DNA from 4 places in the Lactiplantibacillus argentoratensis genome. Region 3 is predicted to be linked to each of the others. Evidence: predicted binding sites of a transcription regulator. Region 3 holds the regulator's gene; each other region holds the start of a gene.
The links. Region 3 encodes NrdR, which represses ribonucleotide reductase genes. Its sites were predicted from a motif close to ACACNATATATNGTGT; they were not measured.

Region 1 (7,425 bases), 680 kb from region 3:
TGCAAGGTTCCCCATCAACAAGATGGTGACAGTTAATTGCCTTGGCAAAAATCTTTGCTGCCGACGTTTTCCCAGTTCCCCGGGGACCGGTAAACAGATACGCATGACTCGTCTGGTGGGTCATAATGGCATTTTTTAGTGTCTGGGTAATCATCTGTTGCCCGACAATCTCATCAAAGCGTTGGGGACGCCAAACCCGATATAGTGCCCGATACATGCGATTCTTCCTTTCTTACATCAGTCATACTTTGGTTATCATTATTTATTATAAGCCATTGTTTAAACGTCCTGAACAGTTAGCTTCCTGGTTGTGCTGCTTCCACTAACGATCAGTGTCAGTTATGCAAATTAAGCATCTAAGCGCACTTGCCAACGAGTCGATGCCCAGGCCTTTAACCACCTTTGTTAGGCGTTTGGTTATTCCTTCAACAAGCAGTGGCTTTAACTATCAGCCTGAAAAGCATCACCCAAATAACGTATTACTACTATAATAATAGGTAAATAAAAATAAACCAACCTATCAGCACGTTCAAAACTAGCACTCAATATTTAATTTAAATAAAAAGCTCTCAACCGAATGGCTAAGAGCTGTTACATTTCATAAAAACAAAAGGCACAAGATGAAGCAAACTTAGTGCTGCTTCCTTCCGGACCTGACACGATTCGTAAATCCACCCTTGCCTTTTGGCCTTGCGGCAAATACTATAATACATGATTTGCGCCACAATTACCAGCCATCGGCCTAATTTTTTTCAGCAGCTTCACGTCGTGCTTTTTTAGCCGCCTTTTTCCGTTTACGAATCCCACGGAAGAAGTTTTCCAACATCTCGCCGGCCGGACGTGCCAAGATGCGTTCATGAACCGTTACTTGATGATTTAACCGGGTATCATCCATCACCTGATACAAACTACGAACGGCGCCAGCCTTGGGATCACGGGCACCAAAGTAGAGTTCAGGTAGCCGTGCATTAATAATAGCCCCACTACACATCAAACATGGTTCCAAGGTGACATATAGCTGACAATCGGCTAATCGCCAACTATGCAAATATTCGCAAGCTTCCTGAATCGCAATAATTTCCGCGTGCATCGTTGCATCCTGACCATGCTCCCGTAAATTGTGACCACGGCCAATAATTTCACCCTGGTGAACGATCACGGCCCCAATCGGCACTTCGCCAATTAAGTAGGCCATCCGCGCTTCATGTAATGCTTCTTGCATCCAGTCTTCCGCTGTTGGTTCCGTCACGACTATCCCTCCTTTACACTTTGTAGGATGTAATACCCTTTGTCCTTCTTAATCACCTGACAATTACCAAAGGTCGTTTGCATCAATTTCTTCGCAGATGGTGCGCCCTGCTTTTTCTGTAAAACGACGGTGAGTGTTCCACCAACGACTAGCCGTGAAACGGCCCCCGTTAACATCGCATCCACCACTGCCTTACCTGCGCGCACCGGTGGGTTGGTGACAATCGCCGCGTAATTAGTCGCGGTGACTTGTTGATAGACATCAGACGTAAAAATATTAGTATTCGTAATTTGATTCAAAGCAACATTTTTACGCGCTAAGCTTAGCGCTAACTCGTTCACATCGACCATATCAACCGTTCGTTCGGGTGATTGATACGCGAGCGCCATCCCAATGGGACCATATCCGGTTCCCAAATCTAGCATTGGGCCCGCTGGCAAATCAGTTGGATCAAACGCTGCAAGTAGTGTTCGTGAGCCGTAATCCACGGTACGCTTGGAGAAGACACCGTTGTCCGTCGTAAATTTAAACGAGTGATTAAAAATTTCAAAATTCCATTGCTTTTCATCATGCACAATATCCGGATTGTGTGTATAATAATAGTTGGTCATATTTATTTTCCTCTAAATTTCTGGTCTATATCTATGATAACTGATTCAGCGAGTGAACCACAAATAATTTAAAAAACTTTTTAGTCGGTTAAAAGCTGACACTAACACAACATCTAGGGCTTGTGATTTTTACCACACCCTAGATGTTGTGTTTTTTGATTGTTTTTTTCACCACATGTTGTATACTAAATTTATCAGAAAAACGAGTTAGGATGATGAAAAATGAAAAAAGTTACTGTATTTACTAAAAACAACTGCATGCAATGCAAGATGACTAAGAAGTTCCTCACGGCGCACAATATTGCCTTTGAAGAGAAGAACATCAATACGAATCCTGAATACGTCGATTACCTGAAGAGTCAAGGTTTCCATGCTGTTCCGGTCGTTGAAATCAATGGCGAAGACAGCATTGCCGGCTTCCGTCCTGATGCTTTAAAACAATTAGCTGTTTAGTTTGTTCACGCTTTTTTGCGTGGTTACATAGCTGGTTTACCCTTTAAAATATGATAAACGACCCACAATCATCAACCTACTGATTGTGGGTCGTCGATTTTGCCAGCCACAATTATACTGATAGAAAGAGGATTCCTTATGACCTTAAAAGATTTAAAAGACGTCACGTATTACGACTTAAATAATGAGATCAATATTCCCGTTAACAATCAGATTCCGCTCAACAAGGATCAGGAGGCACTTGCCGCTTTCCTTGAACAAAATGTTGAACCGAACACGATGAAATTTGATAGTCTTAAGGCGCGCTTTGACTACCTACGTGAACACGACTATTTGGAAACCCCTGCCATTGATAAGTATGATTTTAGCTTTATCGAAAAACTTTACGATTACTTGCGGTCGCAAGACTTCCACTTCAAGACGTTTATGGCGGCTTACAAATTTTATGCCCAATACGCCTTAAAGACGGATGATGGCGACTATTACTTGGAAAACTTTATTGACCGTGTGGCAATGAACGCCCTCTACTTTGCTGATGGTAATGAAGACTTGGCGATGGACCTGGCCGACGAAATCGTTCACCAACGTTATCAACCAGCCACCCCCAGTTTTCTCAATGCTGGCCGGGCCCGGCGTGGTGAATTGATTTCTTGCTTCTTGATTCAATCGACCGATGATATGAACTCAATCGGCCGGACGATTAACTCCGCGTTACAACTTTCTCGGATCGGTGGCGGGGTCGGTATTAACCTCAGCAACTTACGGGGTGCCGGTGATCCAATCAAGCATATCGATGGCGCTGCTAGTGGGGTCGTACCCGTCATGAAATTATTAGAAGACAGTTTCTCCTACTCTAACCAATTAGGTCAACGTCAAGGTGCCGGGGTCGTTTACCTTAGTGTCTTTCATCCAGATATTATTGCCTTTCTTTCTGCTAAGAAGGAAAACGCCGACGAAAAGATTCGGCTCAAGACGCTTTCACTCGGTGTCACCGTACCCGACAAGTTTTACGAGTTGATCAAGGCTGACGCTGATATGTATCTCTTCAGCCCTTACGGCGTTGAACGCGAATACGGGGTACCGTTCTCATATGTCGATATCACCAAAGAATACGACAATATGGTCAAGAACCCGAACATCCGTAAAACTAAGATCAAGGCGCGTGACCTTGAAAATGAAATCAGCAAGTTACAACAAGAATCTGGCTACCCATACGTCGTCAACATTGATACCGCGAACCGCGAAAATCCTATCGACGGTAAAATCGTGATGAGTAACTTGTGCTCAGAAGTGATGCAAGTGCAAACCCCATCATTAATTGATGACCAACAACAGTATGAGAAGTTGGGAACTGATATTAGTTGTAACCTTGGTTCGACTAACATTGTTAACTTAATGACCTCTCCAGACTTTGGACATTCTGTTGAAGCCATGGTGCGCGCGTTAACTTTTGTTACTGACCACTCTAACGTCGACGTCGTTCCTTCCATCCAAAAAGGGAACCGTCAAGCCCATACTATTGGGTTAGGTGCCATGGGGCTCCATGCCTTTTTCGCGAAGAATCAGATGGAATACGGCAGTAAAGAAGCCGTTGACTTTACCAATATCTACTTCTTACTCTTAAACTACTGGACCTTAAAAGCTTCTAACGAAATTGCGCGTGAACGTCACGAAACCTTCGTTAACTTTGAAAAATCCAAGTATGCCGATGGTTCTTACTTTGACAAGTACACCACCCAAGATTGGCAACCAAAATATGACAAGACCGCTGCACTGTTTGACGGTATCTTCATTCCAACCAAAGCTGATTGGGAAGCCCTCAAAGAATCCGTTATGCGTGATGGTCTCTATCATCAAAACCGGATGGCTGTCGCCCCAAATGGGTCAATCTCGTACATCAACGATACGACTGCCAGCCTACACCCAATCATCAACCGGGTCGAAGAACGACAAGAAAAGAAAATTGGTAAGATTTATTATCCCGCTCCTTACCTATCTAATGATACAATTAACTATTATAAGTCAGCATACGATACTGATATGCGTAAAGTTATCGATGTCTATGCGGCTGCTCAACAACACGTTGACCAAGGAATGAGCTTGACCCTCTTCATGCGGTCAACTATTCCAGCTGGCTTATACGAATGGAAAGATGGTCGCACTGATAAGATGACCACGCGGGACTTAAACATTTTACGGAACTACGCCTACCGCAAAGGGATCAAATCGATTTATTATATTCGGACCTTTACGGACGACGATGGCGAAGTCGGTGTTAACGAATGTGAAAGCTGCGTAATTTAGTATCTTAGATCTCTAGGAGGATAACAAATGGCAACAGACTTGGCTTACTACCAAAAACTGCTCAGTAATGGCAACTATAAGGCAATTAACTGGGATCGAGTTTCAGATGCAATTGATAAAAGTACTTGGGAAAAGTTAACCGAACAATTTTGGTTAGACACCCGGATTCCAGTTTCCAACGACATGGCAGACTGGCGTGAATTAGATGATGATCACCGGTGGGTCGTGGGACACGTTTTCGGCGGTTTGACGCTGCTGGATACGTTACAATCACAAGACGGTCTGCAAGCACTTCGCCGCAACGTCTTAACTTCACATGAAACGGCCGTATTGAATAACATCCAGTTCATGGAATCCGTTCATGCAAAGAGTTATTCAACAATTTTTGAAACATTGAATACGCCGGACGAAATTAATGAAATTTTTGACTGGAGTGACAGTGAAGAATTCTTGCAAGCAAAAGCCCAATGGATCTACAAGCTTTACGATAACATCGACGAAGATCCATTGAAGCAAAAAGTTGCGAACGTCTTTTTGGAAACTTTCCTGTTCTATTCTGGTTTCTATACGCCACTGTACTACTTGGGCCACAACCAATTGCCAAACGTTGCCGAAATCATTAAATTGATTTTGCGGGACGAAAGTGTCCATGGCACTTACATTGGTTATAAGTTCCAATTAGGCTTCAAAGACCGTTCTGAAAAGCAGCAGGCAGAATTTAAAGACTGGATGTTCGATTTCTTATACAAACTCTATGAGAATGAAGAAAACTACATTCATTTAGTTTACGATCAAATTGGTTGGTCTGATGAAGTCTTAACTTTTAGTCGTTATAACGCCAACAAAGCCTTGATGAATCTCGGCCAAGATGCCCTCTTCCCAGATACTGCGGAAGACGTTAACCCGGTCGTCATGAACGGGATTTCAACGGGGACTTCTAACCATGACTTCTTCTCACAAGTTGGGAATGGTTACCGCTTGGGTCAAGTTGAAGCAATGCAAGACACCGACTACGATATTGGTAATCCAGACGATTAATCAACACGTTAGTTCACAAAAATGCGGCGCCTATCCGGGCCGCATTTTTGCTAGAAAATTTTATCTTGGGGGTAGTTTAGAATGGCAATTCATAATATCTGTGTTTTTTGTGGGTCTAATTCTGGTTTAGATCCCGCATTTAGTGAGAAAACGGTGGCACTCGGTCAATACTTGGCCGCTAATGATTACCAACTCGTCTATGGCGGTGGCGACCATGGTTTAATGGGGAAAGTCGCCAAAGCAACTATGGATGCTGGTGGCCGCGTTATCGGGATCATCCCGCATTTTCTGGTCGCAAGAGAACTTGCATTTAAGGACGTCACGACTTTTATCGAAACGCGCACGATGACCGAACGCAAGGAAAAGATGCTTCACCTCGCTGACGCCTTTATCGTTTTACCTGGCGGGTTTGGCACCTTTGAAGAATTCTTACAAATGTTATCTTGGAGTCAAATGGATATTCACCAAAAGCCGATTGCGCTCTACAACATCGACGGCTTCTACGACGATCTAGTCGCCATGCTACAAAAGACCGCTGATTTAGGGTTTGCCCCCGAGGCTAACCTCGACCTATTCATTAATGGGCATGATCTTGATGAAATTTTCGCTGGTTTCCATGATTTCAAACATGTGTTACCGCCTAAGTATACGAACTAAATAATCTAGCCTACGCAAAACAGCTCTAGTGCTTCTGCCACAATTAGTTCAGCCCTCATCATATTAGTCGGCTGAATTCTAAAGTCATCATAAAATGCCCCATCATTGCTTCTCGCAGTGATGGGGCATTTTGCTATGTCATTAACGATACTTACTTTATGACATACTATTCAGTTATTTCAATCGTTTCAACAACCATACTGGCCGGTGCCGCTCAGACTTGTGCACCCGGGTATTAACGACTTGTAGCAATTGTAAAATGGTGAAGATTAGTGAATTACGTTTTCGGTACGCAATGTACTTCGGTTCCCACTCAGTCACATACTTCTCTTTGTACGACCGTAATCCCTGAAAACCATATAACTGGTAGCCATATTCGTAAATTAAATGAGCAATTTTTTCTTGAATAAAACTGTAGCGTGAAACCCCTACACCGGATAATGGTGCCATTCCCATATTGAAATAAGCATAGCCATCGTCACGCGCCTGTTCAAATAGGTGCACAAAGACCGTGTCCATAATGCCGGATGGCGCCGATTTGCTTGACCGCATTAAGTCAATTGAAGTCGTCTGATGATTTCCCTGCGGCATAATATTCGCAAATGCGACAATTCGGTGGTCAGGATCATAAACGACCGCTACGGGTGCCTGATTGAGATACTGCTCATCAAAAAATCCGAGCGAGAATCCTTTTTCCGTCTCACCTGCTAACCAACTATCCGAAACGGCTCGTAATTCAGCCATAACGTCGGCACTGAACGGTGGCTGCAAGATGGCAAACTCATAGTGATCACGGGTAAACTTATTCATTAGGGCCCGCTCACCCCGTAGCCGTTTACCAGCCAAACTAAAGTCTGCCAATTTAACGTGCCCTTCTTCACCAGTTTTGATAAAGTCAAAGCCCATTTCGTGTAGGCGCATCGTCAGCATCTCACTAATTTCGTAAAAGACTAGCGAGCAACCGTCACTATCTGCGTCATCCAATAACTGTTCCAAGGCAGCTTGTAATACCGCTTGATTACCGAATGGCTCTCCCATAATAATCAGTTTATCAGCCTTCTGCTGGTATAAGAAGATCAGTTGATCGACCCCATCGACTTGATAGTAATATGC
Region 2 (7,425 bases), 990 kb from region 3:
CGTTCTAAATTCACAAACCAGTCCATAGCATCCCTCTTTTTTAATATTGTTTATTAAACTTTAACATTATTTATTATAATGTCAATAAAAAAGCTTATATTTGATAACTGATACAATCCGGAGCTATTCAAATAAAGACGAGTACTCTAATCCAAAAGAATTACAGTACTCGCCTTATTTAGAATATTAACGCTACTAGTCTCAGTAAATTTATTAGCTGACCTTTAGTGATTCAATCCAAATGCCTGATTATCACTAGCATCCGCGCTAGCTGCGTCACTGGCTGCTTGTTCTTCAGCCATCAACCGAGCGCGTTCATGTTTGTTATACCAAGGTGAAACAGTGAAAGCCAAGACATCATTCATCAGATAAACGGAACTATTGATGAACATCGCTAGCGTCGCCGAACCTTGACGGAATGAGATAAACCAGAGTACCATTTGTGCTAAACCAGAGGCAATCCACCAGAAATACTGGTTGTTGTAACGGAGGAAGCAAATCACGCCGGCCGTTAAACAAATTGCAAAACTAATGGCATCGATCCATGGCCGGGGATCATCAGTTAAGGCACCGATAAGATAGCCGGAGATGGCATAAACAACTAAAGTTGCGACAATTGCGACGACCCACGTCTTACCCGTAAACTTCCGAATCTTCGAAACCATGTTGACGTTCCAATTTGCACTTAATAGTACTGGAATATCAAGCGTTACGACGTAGGCTAATTGTTCCCCAATGCTTAAATAGTTCTTAGCTGAAAAACCAACGACGATGAAGCAAGCGGCGGAGATGACGCCTAATAAGCCATTGACCGACTTAGCCGCATTAATAGCTAACACACAAAGAACACCCAAAGTGGTCCCAATAAATGTTAAAATAGACAATGCTGTAATTGACGCACTTACTAACGTCATTACTTGACATCCTAGGCTAAAATAGAATAGATAGTAGTTTTGTTGTGGCCAACCTTTTAGTTGGTGTGATAAGAATTTAAAATAATTACTCAAAATCATGCTCCTCTTTCCGTTTTCATATGCGGTTGTAGGTGTCTAGTTGGCCAACCAGTCACGTCACACCACTACATGTAGTGTTTTCTTTTGAAACAACACAATATATTGTATCATTATCTTGGCCGATGAAAAGGGTAAAATTCCAAGTTTATATTGAATTGTTTACAATTAATCCAACTGCGCCCCGGCAATTTGGTATTTTTGGCGTGCTGATTTTTTTATATTTTTTTGGCTTCGGCCTACTGATAGCGTTGTCAATATCAGGTCAAAACAATGCGTTTTGTCGCAATACAATGCTTGCAGTATACTGGAGAGGAACAAACTTTTAGCATCACAATATAATTAATTTTTTTGGAGGAAACTCATGATTACGCTTAAATCAGATCGCGAAATCAAAGGGATGCAAGCTGCCGGTGACATAATGGTTGGCCTGTTTCACGCCCTTGAAGATTACATCAAGCCCGGAATTACGACTTGGGATGTTGACCACTTCGCCTACGAATACATCGTTGCACACGACGCTACCCCTGGCGAACTCAACTTTGAAGGTTATAAGTACTCAACTTGTGTCAGCGTCAATGACATGATTTGTCACGGCTGTCCTAGTAAAGATATCTTGGTCAAAGATGGAGACTTATTAAAAGTTGATACCGTTATTAACTACCATGGCTACCTTAGTGACTCTTGTCACGCCTTTGTTGCTGGTACACCATCACCCGAAGTTAAAAAACTCATGGAAGTGACCCATAAAGCACTATACCTCGGTATTGACCAAGCCGTTGTCGGCAACCGAATTGGTGATATCGGCTGGGCTATTCAGAATTACGCTGAAAACGAAATGGGTTACGGCGTTGTACGCGAATACATTGGTCATGGTATTGGACCGACGATGCACGAAAAGCCTGACGTTCCACATTATGGCGAGGCTGGTCACGGCACCCGTCTAAAAGCTGGTATGACCATTACCATCGAACCAATGGTCAACATTGGCGACTGGCGTTCTGGCGAAACTGCCGATGACGGTTGGACTGTTCGCACTTTAGATGGCAGTCTTAGCTGCCAATACGAGCACACCCTTGTCGTTACCGATGACGGTCCTAAGATTTTATCATCATTCGATAATGATTTTGATGCTAAATACTTATGGAATAAGTAATATCATTTAAATTATAATCACGAACAATCCCACCCTAGTTTAGTCACTTGCTAATCAGGGTGGGATTGTTTTAGTTATTATTAACAGCACGTTCACTGATATTGCCAGAATAAAACTAGTTATATGCGTCTTGATTCTAATACATGAAAAACTGATATTGGATAAATTTTAACACCTTTATCCTCGGTCACAATCAACTAATTCAACCACCTAATATATTTATTTTAATGACAACCGTTTGGCAAAACTAACGCTGATTCAATAACGTTCTCAGCCAATCTTCATCTTTTACCGCTTATTGCAAATCGTCATTCACCACTTGACGCGCTCAAAATCATCTTGTATAGTTAGTCCCAATTAATCCAGAGGAGGATCAGATATGACTCAATTAACAAGTAGTGCTTTGAATAACTGTTGTTGCCGAACTGCGCGCTTATCGCGATGTTCGGCCTGTTAAGCATTGACTTTTTGAGGAGTGTCATCCTAAAAATCAATGTCCAGCATGGCTGGATATTGTACTGGGCGCGAGGAATTCATTCGAATTCTCGCGCCTTTTTTGTCGCTTTTGGCACCCCACCGCAGCGATTGGAGGAATTTATATGCTCATTCAGCACGTTCAAGAACTTATCGGCCACACCCCCCTGATGGCGTTACCCATCGAGGTTCCAAATCACAGTCACATCTATGCCAAGCTTGAAATGTTCAACCCCGGCGGCAGTATTAAGGACCAGCTGGGAGCCTATCTGATTGAAGACGGCTTGCAACGGGGCCGGGTTAACGCCAAGACAACGATTATTGAACCAACTGCTGGTAACACCGGAATTGGTTTAGCCTTAGCAACTCAAGCGCACCACCTACGTACCATCTTAGTCGTCCTAGAAAAGTTCAGTATGGAAAAACAAGTTTTAATGCAAGCATTGGGTGCTGAAATTGTTCATACACCTAGCGAGGAAGGAATCAAAGGTGCCATTCGCAAAGCTGAGGCACTAGCCGCAACGATTTCCAACAGTTACGTCCCCATGCAATTCAAGAATCCGGCTAATCCCGCGGCTTATTACCACACACTGGCACCAGAAATTCTGGCGGACATGCCTGCACCTATAACCGCCTTCGTCGCCGGAGCCGGTAGCGGCGGGACATTTGCTGGAGTAGCGGCTTATCTTCAAGCTCAAGATTCAGCAACCAAAGCCGTAGTCGTTGAGCCAGAAGGTTCCATTTTAAATGGTGGACCAGCTCACGCACATCGTACCGAGGGAATCGGCGTCGAATTCATCCCACCATTTTTCGATCAGGTTCGCATCGATCAGACACTGACCATCGCGGACAATGATGCCTTTGCCCAAGTTCGACACCTAGCCCGTGACCACGGTTTACTGATTGGCAGTTCTAGCGGCGCTGCGCTAGCCGCTAGTTTGCAACTCGCCACCAACCTGCCTGCCAATAGTCATATCGTGACCATCTTTCCAGACAGTAGTAAGCGTTATCTAAGTCAAAAAATCTATACAAAATGAGGACTTTAACAATGAAATTTGAAACCCAATTAATTCACGGTGGTATCAGTGAGGACGCCACTACCGGTGCGACTTCGGTACCCATCTACATGGCCTCGACCTTCCGCCAAACAAAAATCGGTCAAAATCAATACGAATATTCACGGACGGGAAATCCAACCCGGGCCGCCGTCGAAGCATTAATTGCCACCCTCGAACATGGCAGCGCTGGCTTCGCATTTGCTTCTGGCTCCGCTGCCATTAATACCGTCTTCTCACTATTCTCGGCTGGTGACCACATTATTGTGGGAAATGATGTCTATGGTGGCACCTTCCGCTTGATCGACGCCGTTTTAAAACACTTTGGCATGACTTTTACAGCCGTAGATACGCGTGACTTGGCCGCCGTTGAAGCCGCAATTACCCCCACAACTAAGGCGATTTATTTGGAAACACCGACGAACCCGTTATTACACATTACGGATATTGCTGCCATTGCGAAGCTCGCGCAAGCACACGATTTACTGAGTATCATCGACAACACCTTCGCCTCCCCATACGTCCAAAAGCCCCTGGATTTAGGCGTTGACATTGTTTTACACAGTGCTTCCAAGTATCTCGGTGGTCACAGTGATGTTATCGGTGGCTTGGTTGTCACCAAGACGCCCGCACTTGGCGAAAAAATCGGCTACTTGCAAAATGCCATCGGTAGTATTTTGGCTCCGCAAGAAAGCTGGCTATTACAACGTGGTATGAAGACTCTGGCATTGCGCATGCAAGCCCACCTGAACAATGCCGCTAAAATCTTTACGTATTTAAAGTCTCACCCAGCGGTTGCTAAGATTTACTATCCAGGCGATCCTGATAATCCCGACTTTTCGATTGCCAAGCAACAGATGAATGGCTTCGGCGCAATGATCTCGTTTGAATTACAACCAGGAATGAACCCCCAGACCTTCGTTGAACATTTACAAGTCATTACGCTCGCCGAAAGTCTCGGAGCATTGGAAAGTTTAATTGAAATTCCAGCCTTGATGACTCACGGTGCCATTCCACACACAATTCGGCTACAGAATGGTATCAAAGACGAACTGATTCGCTTATCGGTCGGCGTTGAGGACAGTGACGATTTGTTAGCAGACCTTGAGCGCGGGTTCGCTAGCATTCAGGCAGATTAAGCCAGTGTTTCAGACGGCTCGTGCCATTCTCAATCGTGACCCCGCCGCGATCAATTTGCGGACAGTTATGTTGACCTATCCTGGTATTCACGCGCTCGCCTGGTACCGGGTTGCCCATTATTTCGAAACACACCGTTTCCCCTTATTGGCCGCCTTGCTGAGCCAACATGCGGCTCGGCGTACCGGCATCCTGATTCACCCGGCCGCGCAAATCGGTCACCGGGTCTTCTTTGACCATGGTATTGGTACTGTCATTGGTGCAACGGCGGTCATTGAAGACGACGTTACAATTTTACACGGCGTCACTTTAGGCGCACGTAAAACCGAACAAGCCGGGCGCCGGCATCCCTTTGTTTGTCGCGGTGCTTTCATTGGTGCCAACGCCCAACTCTTGGGTCCTATTACGATTGGCGCCAACAGTAAAATTGGTGCTGGTGCGATTGTTTTAGACAGCGTTCCCGCCCACGTTACTGCGGTCGGTAACCCGGCCCATCTAGTTGCCACGCAATTACATGCTTATCATGAAGCAGCAAGCAATCAAGCTTGATTCTTATCAAAACTGCGGCTTAGAATAACCGTTCGCTCGTATCAGTTATTGTGTCGACAATAAAACGTACTTATAAAATCAAAATTGATTTTATAAGTACGTTTTTACGTTACTTTGAAAATTTATTTATTATCCACAATTATTTGACAAACTTCGCTGCAAATTCGCTGAATTGCTTACCAGCACCAGCTAAGAACGATTGGGTGCCTTCATTTGTGATATGACCATTTTCATCAGCCAACTTATCAGTATTACCGATGTACAATTCTGGTTGTTGCATCGTTGGCATGTCTAAGAAGACCAATGATTGTCGTAAAACATGGTGTGCTAAGACGCCAGAGATACCAGAGATCGATTGGGAAGCAACCAAAGCAGGCTTGCCGCCCCAAACACTTTGACCCCATGGACGTGAAGCAACGTCCAAAGCATTCTTCAAGGCTGCTGGGATACTACGGTTATGTTCAGGTGTGACAAAGATGAACGCATCTTGAGCCGCAACGGCCTGACGAAATTCTGTATATTCTACGGGTGAATCCGCATCGTAGTCTTGGTTATATAGTGGCAACTTAGCGATATTTAAGTACGTTACTTCAGCGTCGTCTGGTAACCCAGCAACGATGGCTTCAGCGACCCCTTTAGAATAAGAATTTTTACGAATAGAACCTACAATTACACCATATTTTGTCATATCAAACAATCCTTTCAAAACTAATTTCTTCATTTCACTTACTAATAGTAAGTATATCAAGTTGTTGAAAAAGTGCAACCATTTTAGCCTATCAATTTTAAAAATCACTTGCTTGATTGCCACAAAACGTTGTCAAATCAATGATTATGTCCCAAGAAAATATTTTAGTCTATGTCTAATTACCGACAGAAAAGGTCATCGGAGTATCAATGACTCCGATGACCTTCCTTTATTTTCAATACACGTCTAATCGTCACGCGTTGCAGCGCGATATGTGATCAGCCCTTCGTTTAAAACCATCAAACATCTAAGAAATCTTGATAATCATTATCAACTTGTTCAACATACGCCGTGGCCCATTTAGCCATGGCTTCATCAAACTTTGCCGAATTACCAACGTATCCCCGAATCATGGCCGCCGTTGGACTTTGCGCGTGAGCCTTGGCCAAAATCATTGCGCACGTATTCGCATAGGCTTGGAATTGACCCCAGTCTAGGGTTGGAATATCGATAGATTCCTTCATATCCCGAAATTGACGGACATAAAAACTCTTATTTTCCATTTGGAAATAGCCTAGGAACGCATCCGAAGTCGCTTGTAAAATGCGTTGCGAACTGACGATCCGTTGTCCTTCCGTCAGTTCCATGGCGGCCGTTAACGCTGGCCGCGACTGGCTCCCGACTTTCCGCGTTGGTAAAGCTTCCTTGATTTGTAACACCATATGGCTACCATCCGTACTCGTCAGAAGAACCAAGTAACATAGTGACCCAAAACTCCCGACGCCCACACTATGCCGAATAATATCAGTAACTTCATATTGCGACAACAGCAAAGCGACATCGGTCCGGACGTTCAATAAATACTCGCTAATTCCGGCCTTTAGCCCTTGATAAGTTTGCCGATCAATATGGACAGAACGGGGCGCGTTCTCCTTAAATTGCCGTTCACCGCGACTATTAGTGACCGTAAACTTACGCACAACTTGTTCTGAATTACGTTTTTGAGCCTTTTTAACCAAGGATGCAATTAGATCGGCCGTATCTTCGGGAGCACCACCGAAGTTCAAGACAGCCTGAACTTCGTTATCGCGATAAAAACGGTCTAACGTCGTCTGATCAAACATCCGTTTGAGCGCTTCCCGATAACTCGCACTCGCCGCCTGTATCAATTTTTCGACCTTTTTGGGTTTAAAGTTAGAATCACGAGCAGCTAGCAACACACTCACTAATAACCGACGTAAATCCCATTCCCACGGATGGACGCCAGCTTCGTCAAAGTCATTTAAGTCAAAGACCAGTCGCCGTTCTGGTGACGCATAGAATCCAAAGTTACCAATATGGGCATCGCCACAAACT
Region 3 (7,425 bases):
GATCATTGTTGGCAGCGGCACGTTCGTTAACTAAGTCTTGTTGGTAAGGGTTGTCACCAACTAAAGCTAAAGCGTCAGCCTTTGATAAGACTTCGCGTTCGATTGGTAAATCTTGTTTGATAATTGCAGCCATCTTATCACTGATGGCTTCCAAATCATCTTCACTGACTTGTTTACCATCTTCGTCAGGATTGTCGGTATCAAAGAAGAAACCGTTGGCATTCCCTTCACCACTCCCAAAATGAATGTTAGGGAATAATTGCTTAACCGCGTTAGCTAATACTTGGGCAGCCGTTTGCCGTAAAACATTGAGGCCGTCTTCACTATCAGCAGCGATAATTTCGATACTACCATCGGTTGTCAGTGGTTGGCGGTAGTCCACGATCTGATCGTTGAACTTACCAGCAACCGACCGTTTAGCCAATGAAGGACTAATTGACTTTGCAATTTCTTCCGTCGTTACGCCGGCATCAAATTGCTTTTCAGCACCATCTGGGAACTTAACATTAATACTTGCCATATACTTGACACTCTCCTTAAAATTTACCCACTCACCAAAACACCGCGCCGGGACGACAAAAAAGTCCCTAATGCCAGACTGAACTAGCATTAGGGACGTCATTGACGTGGTTCCACCCGATTTTTCAGTGTCATCAAAGACACTGACTCATTAGCGCTAATAACGGAAGCGTTCCGGCTCAATTGAGCATGTTCACAAAAGTGGTATCTTCGTAAACCCGGTCCAAGACTTCCAGAACAAGGTCTTGGTCTCTGCAATCCATAGTAAACAAAGCGTGTCTTTTGCATCTGTTTTCATTAAACCACTTTTAAACTAAAAGTCAACTCTTGATTTTAAGCATCAGGATTGAGTCGTCGATTACGACCGACCATCTCAATCTCACTCGCAAGGTAACGTACCCGTTGCATGATTCGCTGCGCTTTGACTGGTTCTTCATCACCCTTTTGTGAGAGCGTCAAATAACCATCTTGCAATTCTTGCATCGAAAAATTAGACGAGAAACAAGTTGGCAGTTCCTCCTGCATTCGATACTCCAGAATAACCCCGAGCACATCGTCCCGAATCCAAGTCGACGAAGCATCCGCACCGATATCATCAATCATGAGAATCGGTGCCCGTTTAATCGCATCGACCTTATCTGCCGACGTATTGTTACTAATCGAGCGCTTCATCTCGACCGCAAAACTCGGAAAATGAATCAAGGTCGTATTGAAACCCTTAGCTGCCAACGCGTTCGCCATCCCACCGAGTAAATAAGTTTTACCGACACCAAATGAGCCGTAGAGATATAAGCCCCGGTGAAAACGCTTGGGCGCTTGTGTATAGGCATCAATAAAATCAAGTGCTGCCATTAATGCTGTCGCCCGGTCACCATCTTGATCATACGTCTTTAAATCCGCCGACTGAATGTTTTTCGGCATGCTGATTGATCGAACCCGCTGTTGCAATGCGTGAGCAGCTTGCTGTTCTTGCATTTGTGGTGTTGGCTGATAAGCAATGTCAATCAAGTGATTACTCATCACTAATGTCGGCTGATACCCAGGTGCTTGAGTTGGCTCGTGCCGCGCAATTTTACGTTTCTCTTCACAAAATTCATATAATTTAGCTGCTGAACGTTCTAGCGCATCCGAAGATAATTCGTTTTGATGAGCAGCTAAAAACTGGCGAACATCTGGATCTTGGTACACAGCTGTCATTAACGCCTCATACCGATGATTCAAGTTTTTCCGATTCATTAACGTCCGGAGTGTTTCTGAGATATTCTCCATGTTTTAGTCCTCCTTTTCCGAATTTGTCTCAAGCTTTGCTAGTCGATCAGCAAGCTGTTTGCGTTGGGCAGCAGTAATTTGTTTACCGGTCCGAGCTGGTTGCTTACCACTCTCAGTCTGTTGCTGTTGTTGGGCCCACTTTGGCATAATCTCCTTACGCGTCGGTCGATTGTTCTTGCGCCGTGTTGGTGTTGATTTCGGCTGTTTACGTTGCTTCAAATACATCAAAGCCGCTTCCGGCGTCGTAATGCCGTGTTGTTGCCAATCATTGGCGACTGTTTCTAGCAAATTACGATTAAGGGCAGCTAACTCCCGATTTTGCAATAAGTAGTAGATCACCATGTTGATGACGGCATTGGGTAATACCCCCCGACCAATTAAATCATGAACTAGCCGGTTCTCACCGCTCGTCACAAAACCATGTTTCTCCTGCTTCAAAGCTGATAAAAAGTCATACGGCGCTGTCTGCTTAGCATACGTCACGAGTTGCTGCTCAGCCGTTGAGAGCTGTGCTGAAGCCTTGTTATCCTTAGTGGTCGTCGTTGCAACCGTTGCTTCCGTAGCGACCTGCTGACTCGAAACTGCGGGCCGTTCATAGCGCCGCGCAATCAATAATTTCAATTGATTTTCATCAAACTGACCCGTTGTTAAACTAGCCACTTCACTGATTAACTTAGCCATCTCAATCTCACTGATGCCGTAGACCCGACTTTCCGTAATGATCAGTTGCCGTGAACTCGCAACCTGTTTGAGATCAACATAGTTCTGCTTCAAAATTTGCCCCAACAGTTGCCAGTCAAAGTCATCGTCACTGAGCACGGGCGAGTGATCCTCGGCCGGTTCATTGGCCGCCAATTGGGCGCGCACCTTTTGCACTGAAAGAGGTGGCGTCGTAACTTTTTGACTATCAACGTGAAACACATCTAAGATATTTGCCGTCACGTCTTTGGCAGCCGTCAAGTCAATCGGCTGTGCTGCAAAATCGCCAGCAAGTTGTTGATAACGTAACTCACCGACCGTATCTAACAATAGGACACTCAATAGATCATCCGCAAAGAATTGTAACGCCAGTAATGGTGCTTGTAATTGATAAATGTACATGGCACCCAATTCATCTTGTTGATAATAGCTGCGCAACAAGCCAGTTGCTTCAAGTTTACGCCGAGCCGCTAACACCGTCGGCAAGTCCACATTTAGGATGCCAAGCAGTTCCGCGTGACTGCGTCGATTGCTCAGCTCATTCTCGCTACTCTGTAAGCTACGTAACGCCGCGTACAAGCTATATGCCAATGGCCCCATCAGTGGCAAGTATAATTCCGCCAATACAGCTTGTTGCGCCGCACTGAGCGCTGGTGCTTGCGGGACCACTAACCCAGTTTTGGGTGTTAAGGGTTCATCATTTGGCATGTTGTTCACCATTCTTTTTCACTAATCTTTTTTTCGTTTAGGTGCGTGGGTCGTCTTCGCTGACGGTTTTGCCAGTTTGACCTTATCACGCTCCATCATATCTTGGAGTTCATTCAAGAAGACGTGCATATCCTTGAATTGCCGGTAAACACTGGCAAAACGAATGTACGAAATTTCGTCAATATCTGCCAATTGCTCCATGACATACTCGCCGATAACTTGGCTTGAAATTTCATTTTCGCCCAGTGACCGGACCTTATTTTCAACATCATCAACGACGCCCGTCATGGTTTCCATGCTAACGGGTCGTTTCTCGGCCGAGCGAATAATTCCGCGCAAGACTTTTTCACGATTGAATTCTTCGCGGGCACCATTTTTCTTAATGACTAATAATGGCGTGGCTTCGACCCGTTCAAATGTTGTGAACCGGAATCCACAGTTTTCGCATTCCCGGCGCCGTCGAATCACGCGACCATCATCAGTTGGTCGACTGTCAACCACGCGGGAGCCATTATGATGACAATGTGGACATTGCATAGACTTCTCACCCCTTGTAACAACTAACAATCAGTTTTTCTTTATTTAGTAATAGTTTTCAGCCATTTTAACACGGCTGCTTTAGTTTTATCAATGTTGGCCCCGTTATCAATGACAACGTCAGCCCTTGCGACCTTCTGTGCAAGTGGCATTTGGCTGTCAATTCGTGCCTGAGCCGCCTGTTGCGATAAGTGGTTACGCGCCATCAACCGCTGCAATACTACGGCTGGTGGTGCCGTCACAACCAACACTTGATCACAAACGTGTTGCCAGCCACTTTCAAATAACAACGGCACATCTAAAATAATTGCGTCTGGCTGTTGCTGGTTCGCCGCGACAATCGCTTCGAACATCGCGTACTGAATCGGTAACCGTGTAATTGCAGTTAAGGCTTGTAAAGCTTGAGCATCGTTAAAAACCAACTGGCCAAGCCATGACCGATTCAGCCGCCCGTCTGCCAGCACTGCTTGCTGACCAAAGTGCGCCACAATTTTTTGGGTCGTCGGTTGGCCTGGCCCTTCAACCTGCCACGCGATTTTATCCGCATCAACGATTGGTAACTTAGTTGCCAGCAGCTTAGAAACAGTCGACTTACCAGTGGCAATGCCACCAGTCAATCCAATCAACTTTGTCATCTTGATCACCTACAACCGTTGTTCTAACGGGCAAAAATGGGTCCCTCGCTGTGCCACTTTGATTTTCTCAATAATTGTGCCACACCGTTCGCAAGGTTCCCCTTCACGACCATAGACGTGTAAGTGATTTTGAAACTGACCGGCCTCACCAAATGCCGTTGAAAATGAATGAACAGTGGTGCCGTGACCTTTAATTGCCATCGCCATTTCATCAATAATGTTTTGGCGCAATGTAGCAATCTCATCAGTAGTTAGCGAATTAGCAGGCCGCATTGGATGAATCTTACTCATCCATAGCGTTTCGTCCGCGTAAATATTCCCAATGCCCGCAATCTTACTTTGATCCAACAATAGTGGCTTGATCATCTTTTTCGACTTGCCAAAAGTAGCCGTCATATAAGCCAGTGTTAACTGTTCAGCAACGGGTTCCGGGCCAATTGTCCGCAATCCCGCCACCGTGCCTTCTTCACCGGTCGGCACGAGCGTCATTCGCCCGAACTTACGCGTATCGTTGTACAACAAATCACGATCATCGGTCAGATGGAAGATCACGTGCGTGTGTTTACCTTGATCTTCACCACGCGGTACAACATTATACTTGCCTTCCATCCGCAAATGCGACACCATCGTCAGACCATTGCTAAAGCGAAACAATAAATACTTCCCCCGCCGATCAATGGTCTGGATCGTTTGGTTGGCTAAACGCTGTTTGAAACTATCGACATCATTATTAATAATTTTCGGCCAAAAAACCTCGATACTAGCAATCGTTGCCCCACTAACCAGACGATTTAAGCCGCGACGAACAGTTTCAACTTCAGGTAATTCAGGCATGGTGGTTCCCCCTATTTTGCATCGTACCAAGTATCACCGTAGTGGCTCTCAACCTTTAACGGTACGGCTAACTGTACGGCGGAATCCATCACGCTTGGCACTAATTTTTCTAAAACTGGAATTTCTTCTTTTGGCGCTTCAAAAATCAATTCATCATGAACTTGTAACAGCATGGTTGCTTTCAAACCCGCAGCCTGTAACTTATCTTGCATCTTAATCATCGCAATCTTGATAATATCAGCCGCACTCCCTTGGATGGGGGTATTCATGGCTGTCCGTTCAGCGAATGAGCGTTGGTTGAAGCTCTTGGAATTAATATCTGGCAAGTACCGGCGTCGATGTGAAATGGTTTCCACATAACCTTGTTTTTTCGCCGTTTGGACAATTTCATCCATATACTTTTTGACACCCGGATATTCTTTGAAGTAAGCGTCAATAAAGCTGCGAGCCTGTTTACGCGTAATGCCGATATTTTGTGACAAGCCGTAATCACTAATTCCATAGACGATTCCAAAGTTAACCGCCTTGGCTTGCCGTCGAATATTTGGCGTCACCTCTTCAGCTGAGTTCAAATGAAAGATGCGCATGGCCGTTGCGGCATGAATATCATCACCCGCTTTAAAAGCGGCCTGCATATTTTCATCATCAGTAATATGCGCGAGAACCCGTAATTCGATTTGCGAATAATCAGACGAGAAAATCTGCCAACCTTCATGACTAGGAACAAAGGCTTGTCGAATCTTACGTCCTTCTTCCAAGCGCACCGGAATGTTTTGTAAGTTTGGATCAACGGACGACAATCGGCCGGTTTGGGTCAACGTTTGCAAGTAGCGCGTATGCACTTTTTGATCAGCAGAATGAATGGCATCTAACAAACCGACAACGTAGGTCGATTGAATCTTCGAAATCTGACGATATTGTAAAATATTAGCGACGATTGGTGCTTCCGGTGCTAACTTTTCTAGAACGTCTACGGCGGTAGAATACCCTGTCTTGGTCTTCTTGATTACGGGTAATTTCATTTCTTCAAACAAGATGTGACCTAGTTGCTTAGGTGAATTAATATTGAACTCTTCACCGGCTTCTTGATAAATCGTCTGTTCAATTTCACTCAACCGTTCTGTAAACTGACTGCCCATGGCTTTAAGTCGACTGCTGTCGACCGTAATGCCGGCGATTTCCATCTGAGCTAAGACATTGGCCATCGGTTTTTCAATATCATCGTAAAGTTGATCCTGCTCATTGGCTGCCAATTCCTTTAATAACTGTGGCTTCAAACTAGCGATCGCGGCCAATTTCCGGGCGAGATGACTAAAGTAGACATCATCATCTTCAGGAATGGCACGCTTAACGCCCTTACCATAAACGGTCTCGTCACTCGGCAAGTCAGTGTACCCGTGTTGCTCAGCTAAACTTCCCAAGTCGTTACTGTTATCATTTGTATCTAATAAGTATGAAACGAGTAAGAGATCAAAATCGACTTTACCTAGCTGAATACCCAAACGATTAAGCCCGACCGTCGTGCGTTTCATATCAAAAACGTCCTTGGTAATCGTTGTGCTACTCAAGAGGTCAGCCACAGTCGGTTGCATTAATAATTCCACATCCCGACTGATGTACCAGTGATCATCCGCTCCGATGGCAAAGCCAGCAAAGGCCGACGTGTGGTAGTTTGGCGTTGGCATCTCCAAGTAAAAGTCCACGTGGTCGGTAAATTGTTGCAATTCCGTCAGGTTAGCTTTCGTCAAGACGGTATAATCAATGGGCGTTGCTGGTTCGTCCGACTGTAGGTGTAATTTCTTCAAAAATGATTGAAAGTCCATCTTCTGATAAAACGCGGCCAGCTGGTCAAGATCCGGGCCATCATAGGATAAATCAGCCAATTGAACATCAATCGGCGCATCCCGCTTGATTGTTGCTAGCACCTTAGCTTGCGCCGCTTGTTCGCGATCCTCAATCAGATGTTCCTTCATCTTGCTCTGCTTCATGGCATCGATGTTTTCATAAATGCCTTCCATCGTACCATACTGTTTGAGTAATTTAAGGGCGGTCTTCTCACCAACCTTGGTGACACCCGGATAGTTATCCGAGGTATCACCTGTCAACCCCTTCATATCAATAATCTGTGCCGGTGTGATGCCCAGCTTTTCTTCAACGTGCGCCGGCGTATAGCGTTCCACTTCAGAAACACCTTTAACGGTCACGGCCACCGTGGTATGCTCGG
Region 4 (7,425 bases), 1.2 Mb from region 3:
AACACGAACAACCGCATGTCTAATCGTCAATACCACCGTCGTTTTAACTGGTTGGAGCCGTTGTGTCAGTAGTGAAATCACTTCAACCAACATCTGCCCAGCAACTACCCAGTCACCCGGTTTAACGTTGAACTTAAATGTAGGCGATTCCAAAGCACTGGTTAATTGTCCAATTCGTAGCCAGCCCACCAGACCATTGGCCGCTCGAAAGCCAATTAACCGTTGATTGGCTGCCACGGCTGTGATAACCCCAGCAAAGGGCGCAACAATTTGATCTGTTGCCGGTATAATTTGCTGCTTAAATCCTAGTAACCCATATAAGTGAACCGTATTTGCAAGGGTCGTCACATTGATCACTTGGCGTTTAACCGGCGCAACTACGGGAATTAATGAGCTAATGACCACTGGCACACTTCTCACTTCCTTACTTTATAAATTGGCAACCATTCGTATTTAAATAACCTTAACAAACGTAACGTAAAAAACTTGTTTTCTTTAATATGTAAGTCAATTAGTTTAAGTCGTTGACTGTTATCTTTACAACATAAACCATACCATAATTAAACTAGAATGCCAGCATAATTAACGGTTTCGATTAAGGTTTACATCTGTTAGCGTTAATTCGTAAACTCAATTAACGAACGATGCTACTAAATAGCTGAAATCGGCCACCATAACCCCAATGTCGCACTCAAGCAATCTTGTAGATTTGACATCATGTTTCCCCAATACGTCAATCAGGCAATGACGGTTAGGCCTACAATTTCAGTCAGACCGATTGCGAGCAAAAAAGAGCTTCCGGCTTTTATTCCGGGAGCTCAACAAGTCAACGTTATTTATTTTTAATCTCAGCCACTATTCAACCGTAACACGCATCCGCCCGTGCCGCTTTGAAAAATAGAGGTTCTGATCAACACGGTTGTACAAATCAATCGGACTACCATCGGCTTGATGCAGTGTCGAGACACCAACCGAAATCGACACATTGATTTCCTCGTCTTCATACTTAACAACGAGATGATTGACTGCTTCAAAGACCTGACGGACAATCACTTTGGTACTAGCCAGATCATAACCGGGAAACAGGACATTGAATTCTTCACCACCGGTGCGATACAGCTTGACCTTCTCGTCATTGGCGGCCAAGACCGTTGTGACCGTGGCGGCAACTTCTTGCAAAACGCGGTCCCCTGCAAGGTGCCCGTACGTGTCATTAACGTGCTTAAAGTGATCAATATCGAACATCATCATCGATAAGTTGAGATTGTTCTTGGCACTATCATCGAATAAATATTTGATATGTTCCGTGTAAGCGGCAAAGTTCTCAGTCTCAGTCAAAGCGTCGTGACTCGCAAACTGGGCCAACCGTAATTTAATCTCACTATCTTGGGTCAGCATATTAACGTAGGCGTACAATAATCCTGCAAAAATCATTAAGTAGCCATATTCTTGTAAAGTATTGTCCCAATCCAGCGAATATTTAAGCTTGATCAGGCCCCACAAGATTCCGCCGTAAAAAGCGACCGCGCCATAGTAATATAGCCAAGGATACCGATGCTTAGGTACCCACAGCCGTAGATAATTCATGCTCCAGAAAAATAGCACGAACACGACGGCGTAACTCCACGATTCCCAGTAAAAAATCGACTGGTCGAAAACCATATACACTATGACCACAGGTAACAATGAATAATACGGCATTCGAATATTCAAAAAAAACGAGCAGAACACGACGGCAATCAAGTGAAAGTTAACAAACTCCCAACTATCTGCTTTACCGACGACCGACAGTTGCATGACAAACACAAAGACCAACATGTAAATCACACCGTGCCAAGCATTGACGGTATCATCGTCAATGTTAATGTGACAGGCATGAAACCACGTCGTAATCCAATTAAAGAGGACCCAGTAAAGTGTTAGAACACCTAATATAAAGAAAATACTCGTTACGAACGGCGAAATTCGCCAATTAGACCATGTCATCGTAAGGATCCTTTCTCAGCATCCGCCGTTGACCAATTGCCGACCATCATCGACTAACCGCGGTTTCCCATAATAGTAACCCTGGTGCCATTCAATACCTTGTTGTTCGGCCATCTTTTGATCACCCTGGTCTTCGACACCTTCCAGAATAAATTCCAGATGGTAAGACTGAGCAATATCACGCCAAAATGCTAATTCATGAGGAATGCGCTCCGCTTGCCCACTCATCCGTAAGTTTTGCATCGCAAACTTGATTTGATCAACAAACGGTAGTGCGTGGCGAATATTCTCAAACGTGTTCGTGCCCGTCCCCACGTCATCAATGCTTAATTTAATATCATGTTGGTGGAAAAAGAGACTATATTTTTGAATCTCGTTTAATGAAGGACATTCTGTCAACTCAATCGTCAGCGCGGCCGGATTCAACCTTTTTTTAGGTAAATGATCGTCCCTAACATCAGGTCGTCCTCAGCTTGTTGCCGGTTTAAATTAAGGGCTAACACCTGATTAGTCGCTTTCGTCTGCAATTGACTAGCAAGTTGTTCTAATAATTCAGCTTGTTTATCTAATGATAATTCAGTGAACGACTTCGGAACGGCCCAGTGACCATTCATCTCTTTACGTAACAGTAATTCATAACCAAAAACAGCTCGATGGCTGTGATCAACTTGGGGTTGAACAAAAAAACGATACATTCATGAAGCCTCGCTTTTAATGATTTCTTTACGTCAATATAAATTGACAACTCCTGTAAAGTATAACCGCTTTTAACTAAAATATCGAGACATAGTTAGAGACTTTAATTAAAAAAATTATTAAGGGTTATATGTAACCGTTATATTGACCGTAACAAAAAAAGAACGTCGTGACGACCTCGTCATAACGCTCTTTTTACCAGTCTTAATTTCACTTAACCAACTTATCCCAGATGACGACTTTACCAGCTGTTAGCGACTTAGGAACGTCGATAATACGTTGATTGGAACTCCCCCGAAATTGTAGCGAGAGATCCATCTTATCTTGTAAAAAGCGCCCATCTACCAAGATATCAATTAATGATAGCATCTTCAGTTTATCCTCAGAGTCTTGTTGCAATTCTTCCCAAGTATAACCTGACCACGACCAAATATCCTTCGTGTTTCCAAATTCGGAGCGAATGCGTTCACAAATCCGAATGCCGACTTGAGTATTTAGAAACGGTTCACCACCTAGCAACGTCAACCCTTGCACATAATCTTGCCCAAGGTCTTCAATAATCTGATCTTCCAATTCTTGTGAATACGGTTGTCCATAATGAAAATTTTGTGCCGCCACATTATAACAGCCTGGACAGTGGAATGGGCAGCCGCTCAAGTACAAGCTACAGCGGACCCCTTCCCCATCAACAAAGTTAAATGCCTTATAATCAGCAACATATTGTTCACTTAAGTCCTCTGCCAGCCATTCTTTGGGCATCGGATTGTTTGGTCCTTTCGTAGCGCGCGGCATTCTTAATCATCTCCGGAGACATATTTTTAGCACGGGACGCGATTTCAACGTGGCGACCATGTACCATTGGTCGTTGTTGTGGGTTACCTAGATACCCACACGTCCGCTTAACAACATCACAGTATTTAGGGTCGTGATTGCCACATTCTGGACAGACGAACCCACGGGCAGTGGCCTTGAACTCACCCTTAAACCCACACTTAAAACACTGGTCGATCGACGTATTCGTTCCCAAATAGCCGACATGATCATAGGCCCAGTCCCAGACGGCCTCCAAGGCTTTAGGATTCTGAGTCAAATTAGGATATTCACAATAATGAATAAAGCCGCCTGACGCATATTGTGGAAAACGTTCCTCCAAAGTTAATTTATCGAAGGGCGTCGGGTGCTTACGGACATCATAATGAAAACTATTCGTGTAATATTCCTTATCCGTAATATCTGCGATCCGGCCAAACTTCGCAATATCGTCACGACAGAACGTATCCGTCAACGATTCAGCCGGCGTTGAATACAGACTATAATGATAGCCACTTTCAGCCGCCCACTGCGCACACTTATCCCGTAACGCTTTCACCACGGTCTCCGCAAAAGCTAACGCGTGCTCGTCTTGTTCCCAGTTCGGACCAAAGAAGGTCGTGCAGACTTCATAAATTCCAATGTATCCCAGTGAAATAGTCGCCCGCTGATTTTTGAAGAGCTCATCGACATTACCACCTGCTGGTAGCCGCTTGCCAAACGCCCCATACATGTATAAGAGTGGTGCATTTTCCGGCTTAGCTTCCTTCGTTCGTTCGATACGGTACGCGAGTGCTTCATGACAAGTCGCCATCCGTTCCTCGAAGATTTCCCAGAACAACTGTTGGTCCCCATGTGCGGCTAACGCGATTCGTGGCAGGTTGACTGTCACCACGCCCAAATTCATCCGGCCCGAGTTTACCTCGACACCATTTTCATCACGCCAACCTTGTAAGAAGGACCGGCACCCCATCGGCGTCTTAAAACTCCCCGTTAATTCCTTGATCTTGTCATACATTAAAAGGTCGGGATACATCCGCTTGGTCGAACACTCAATCGCGAGCATTTTAATATCATAATTGGGATCATTCGGACTTAAATTTAACCCCCGCTTCATCGTGAAGATCAATTTAGGAAAAATCGCAGTTCGGTGCTCCTTACCGAGTCCCTTGATTCGAATCTGGAGAATCGCCTTTTGAATTTCTCGTTCAATCCAACTAGTTCCTAGACCAAAATTGACCGTGGTAAACGGCGTCTGGCCCTGTGACGAATATAACGTATTGATTTCATACTCAAGGGCTTGCATCGCGTCATAGATATCTTTTTTAGTTTTGGCTTTCGCATAAGCTTCCCGCTGATCAGCAGGGACCCACTTTTTCGCATCAGTCATATGTTTTTGATAGTTGATTGCCGCATAGGGAGCCAATAATTGGTCGACCCGGTTAGCGGAACAGCCACCATACTGTAATGAAGCCACGTTGGCAATGATCTGCGCCATTTGCGCTGTGGCCGTTTGAATCGACCGGGGTGAGGCAACTTCGGCGTTCCCAATCTTATACCCATTTTTGAACATGCCGTCAAAATCAATCAAGCAACAGTTCGTTTCAGGCGTGACTGGTGAATAATCGAGATCATGCCAATGGATATCGCCACGCAGATGCGCCTTAGCCACAACATCTGGTAGCATCTTCAAGCCCATGGCGCGACTTGCAGCACCGGCTTCTAAGTCGCGTTGCGTGTTAAAAATCGTACTATCCTTATTTGCATTTTCATGCACAACGCTGGCATCGCGCTCAAACAACTTTTCAATCCGTCCTTGAACATTAGTTGCTGCCGCAAACCGCTGCTGTTCAGCTTCAAAGTAATCCTGATATGCCTTAGCTGCCGCGGTCAGGCCTTGCGCATTCAAAATCTGCATCATGGTACTACGTAGCTCCCGAGTATCAATGTTGTCAGCATCTTGATACTGGGCAACAAGGGCCTGCTTGACGACCCGTACCTCGTCATCAGTCGCTAACAACCGTCGTAAGACAAAGTCAATTTTATACGGATGAAATTTCGTTTGTGCGCCACCCCGCTTTGTGACGGTCAGTGGCCGTAATTGGTCTAATATATCGTTAGTTGTCGTTGTTAGCATCTTAATTCCCCACTTTTCAAAGTCATTGATTGAATACAATTGATAGTGCGTTCTGTTTGAATCAACACTATATATAGTAGCTCATTTCCATTAACTTGCCCATTGCCAAAATTAACTGTCACCTTCAGTTGTGTACACCAAATCGCTTTAATCGTCCGGTTAGTGCGTCTTTGGAATATTTAAAAAATATTTTTTATACTGTTTTTTATCTAATATCAGAATATTTAATCAATCTCGTTAACTACCGAACCAACCTTGATACGGCTTGCTTTCAATATTTTTCACACGCCATAAACCGAATTTTAATTCGTTAAAAATTAAGCTGAACACAACCAAGTTGTTGTAAACTGATTAACTTATGACTATTTTGTTTAACTCATGCGGCGGATTCGCTATAATGAAATTAAGTCCTCATTGAGGGATGTGGACATTGGAGGAGAGAATAATTATGCAAAAAAGCAGGGGAATAATCGTTGGCTTGTTGTTGACAGGGCTACTGACAGGATGCCATTCTGCCACTGACACACAAACGCCCACCGTTCAACCAGCAACATCAAAAGTCAGCGCCGTTCGCTCAGTCACGACTCGGGATTTCTTAGGTCGCTGGGTCAGCGCTAGACCAGCAATGAGTCTGTACCTCAGTACCAATCATCAAGTTGCTTGGTTCCGACGCGGACATACGCCCATTCGTAGTCGCGCAACGTTAACGTTAAGTGATACACGTGCCACGTTCACAATCGATCACAATGTTGCAAAACTGACCCTCAACGACGCTAATCAAATGACCATGAATTATCAAGGGACTAATATCGCACTGATTAAAGATCCAAATTGGCAGCCTGAACACAACCAGGTTCCCACCACAACTAATGACGCCTTAAAGGCGGGCACCTTAACGCCAACATTTAAATTGTCGTACTAATTGAAGGCCACACCACATTTGCACGTTGACTTGTGTGAGTGTGGTGTGTTTTTTAGGGCCTGACAACTAGCGAACGGCTTGCTTCTGTCAACCGTGCTCTCTATAATTAAATTAATATGACTAATCAATGGAGGAACATCAAATGATTCGACCAATTGTGCATGATCCCGCCGCGCTTAGTGTCCCTGCTGACTTAGCAACCCCTGCAGACACTCAAGTCTTGACTGATTTACTGGATACCCTCGCCGCACACACCGATAATTGCGTTGGAATGGCCGCGAATATGATTGGGGTCAACAAACAAATTATTGTCGTGCAACTCGGTCCCTTTGCAATTGCAATGATCAATCCGAAGATCATTGATCATCACGGCACTTACGAGACTAAGGAAGGCTGCCTGTCCTTACCTGGTGAACGTCCGACTAGCCGCTATCACCAAATCACGGTGAAATATAAAGATCAACACTTTAAACCGCAACAACAACGATTCAACGACTTCACAGCACAAATTATTCAACACGAATTAGATCACTGTGCAGGGAAACTGATTTAATTGTGCCTACTTCTAACTGAGCGGGAATAAATGTTCAGTTTGCTGAACTCGTTGACATTTATGAAAGATAGGACTGGTTTTATGACAACTTTAGCTTATAATGGCGAGACAGCAATTCCTGCACTCGCTCAGCAGCGTCGACACCAAGCTCATCACGCGCTCGGTACCGACATTGATTTGACCCTTTTTGGTAGTGATAGTGACCAGTACCTACAAGCTGCTTGCGATCTTATCGACCAATATGAAGACCGCTTGACTGTCAACCGGACTGTTTCTGAGGTCATGGCAATCAACCAGGCGGCGGGCCAACACCCCGTTCAA

Region 1: a site for NrdR is predicted at 1,997-2,012, ahead of V7R88_RS02550 (redoxin NrdH). Genes of this name have one in related genera too.
Region 2: a site for NrdR is predicted at 1,106-1,121, ahead of pnuC (nicotinamide riboside transporter PnuC). Genes of this name have one in related genera too.
Region 4: a site for NrdR is predicted at 5,694-5,709, ahead of nrdD (anaerobic ribonucleoside-triphosphate reductase). Genes of this name have one in related genera too.

What each region holds. Positions count from the first base shown of each region.
Region 1 covers NZ_CP147647.1:545,577-553,001, reverse strand. Annotated here, with positions in the region: gene dnaX (DNA polymerase III subunit gamma/tau) at 1-217, opposite strand, end outside; RNA gene ffs (signal recognition particle sRNA small type) at 603-689, opposite strand; gene tadA (tRNA adenosine(34) deaminase TadA) at 743-1,249, opposite strand; gene V7R88_RS02555 (class I SAM-dependent methyltransferase) at 1,252-1,860, opposite strand; gene V7R88_RS02550 (redoxin NrdH) at 2,083-2,313, shown strand; gene nrdE (class 1b ribonucleoside-diphosphate reductase subunit alpha) at 2,452-4,617, shown strand; gene nrdF (class 1b ribonucleoside-diphosphate reductase subunit beta) at 4,645-5,655, shown strand; gene V7R88_RS02535 (TIGR00730 family Rossman fold protein) at 5,737-6,312, shown strand; gene mprF (bifunctional lysylphosphatidylglycerol flippase/synthetase MprF) at 6,487-7,425, opposite strand, start outside.
Region 2 covers NZ_CP147647.1:231,797-239,221, reverse strand. Annotated here, with positions in the region: gene V7R88_RS01075 (DUF2089 family protein) at 1-26, opposite strand, end outside; gene pnuC (nicotinamide riboside transporter PnuC) at 225-1,013, opposite strand; gene map (type I methionyl aminopeptidase) at 1,375-2,166, shown strand; gene V7R88_RS01060 (cysteine synthase family protein) at 2,766-3,677, shown strand; gene V7R88_RS01055 (trans-sulfuration enzyme family protein) at 3,689-4,834, shown strand; gene epsC (serine O-acetyltransferase EpsC) at 4,839-5,381, shown strand; gene V7R88_RS01045 (NADPH-dependent FMN reductase) at 5,521-6,069, opposite strand; gene V7R88_RS01040 (DUF2252 domain-containing protein) at 6,369-7,425, opposite strand, start outside.
Region 3 covers NZ_CP147647.1:1,224,891-1,232,315, reverse strand. Annotated here, with positions in the region: gene thrS (threonine--tRNA ligase) at 1-520, opposite strand, end outside; gene dnaI (primosomal protein DnaI) at 853-1,788, opposite strand; gene V7R88_RS05675 (replication initiation and membrane attachment family protein) at 1,792-3,195, opposite strand; gene nrdR (transcriptional regulator NrdR) at 3,217-3,732, opposite strand; gene coaE (dephospho-CoA kinase) at 3,774-4,367, opposite strand; gene mutM (bifunctional DNA-formamidopyrimidine glycosylase/DNA-(apurinic or apyrimidinic site) lyase) at 4,377-5,201, opposite strand; gene polA (DNA polymerase I) at 5,213-7,425, opposite strand, start outside.
Region 4 covers NZ_CP147647.1:2,452,937-2,460,361, forward strand. Annotated here, with positions in the region: gene V7R88_RS11795 (PTS sugar transporter subunit IIA) at 1-411, opposite strand, end outside; gene V7R88_RS11800 (GGDEF domain-containing protein) at 856-1,986, opposite strand; partial or broken gene V7R88_RS11805 (EAL domain-containing protein) at 2,002-2,681, opposite strand; gene nrdG (anaerobic ribonucleoside-triphosphate reductase activating protein) at 2,893-3,441, opposite strand; gene nrdD (anaerobic ribonucleoside-triphosphate reductase) at 3,407-5,629, opposite strand; gene V7R88_RS11820 (lipoprotein) at 6,078-6,551, shown strand; gene V7R88_RS11825 (peptide deformylase) at 6,694-7,104, shown strand; gene V7R88_RS11830 (FAD:protein FMN transferase) at 7,186-7,425, shown strand, end outside.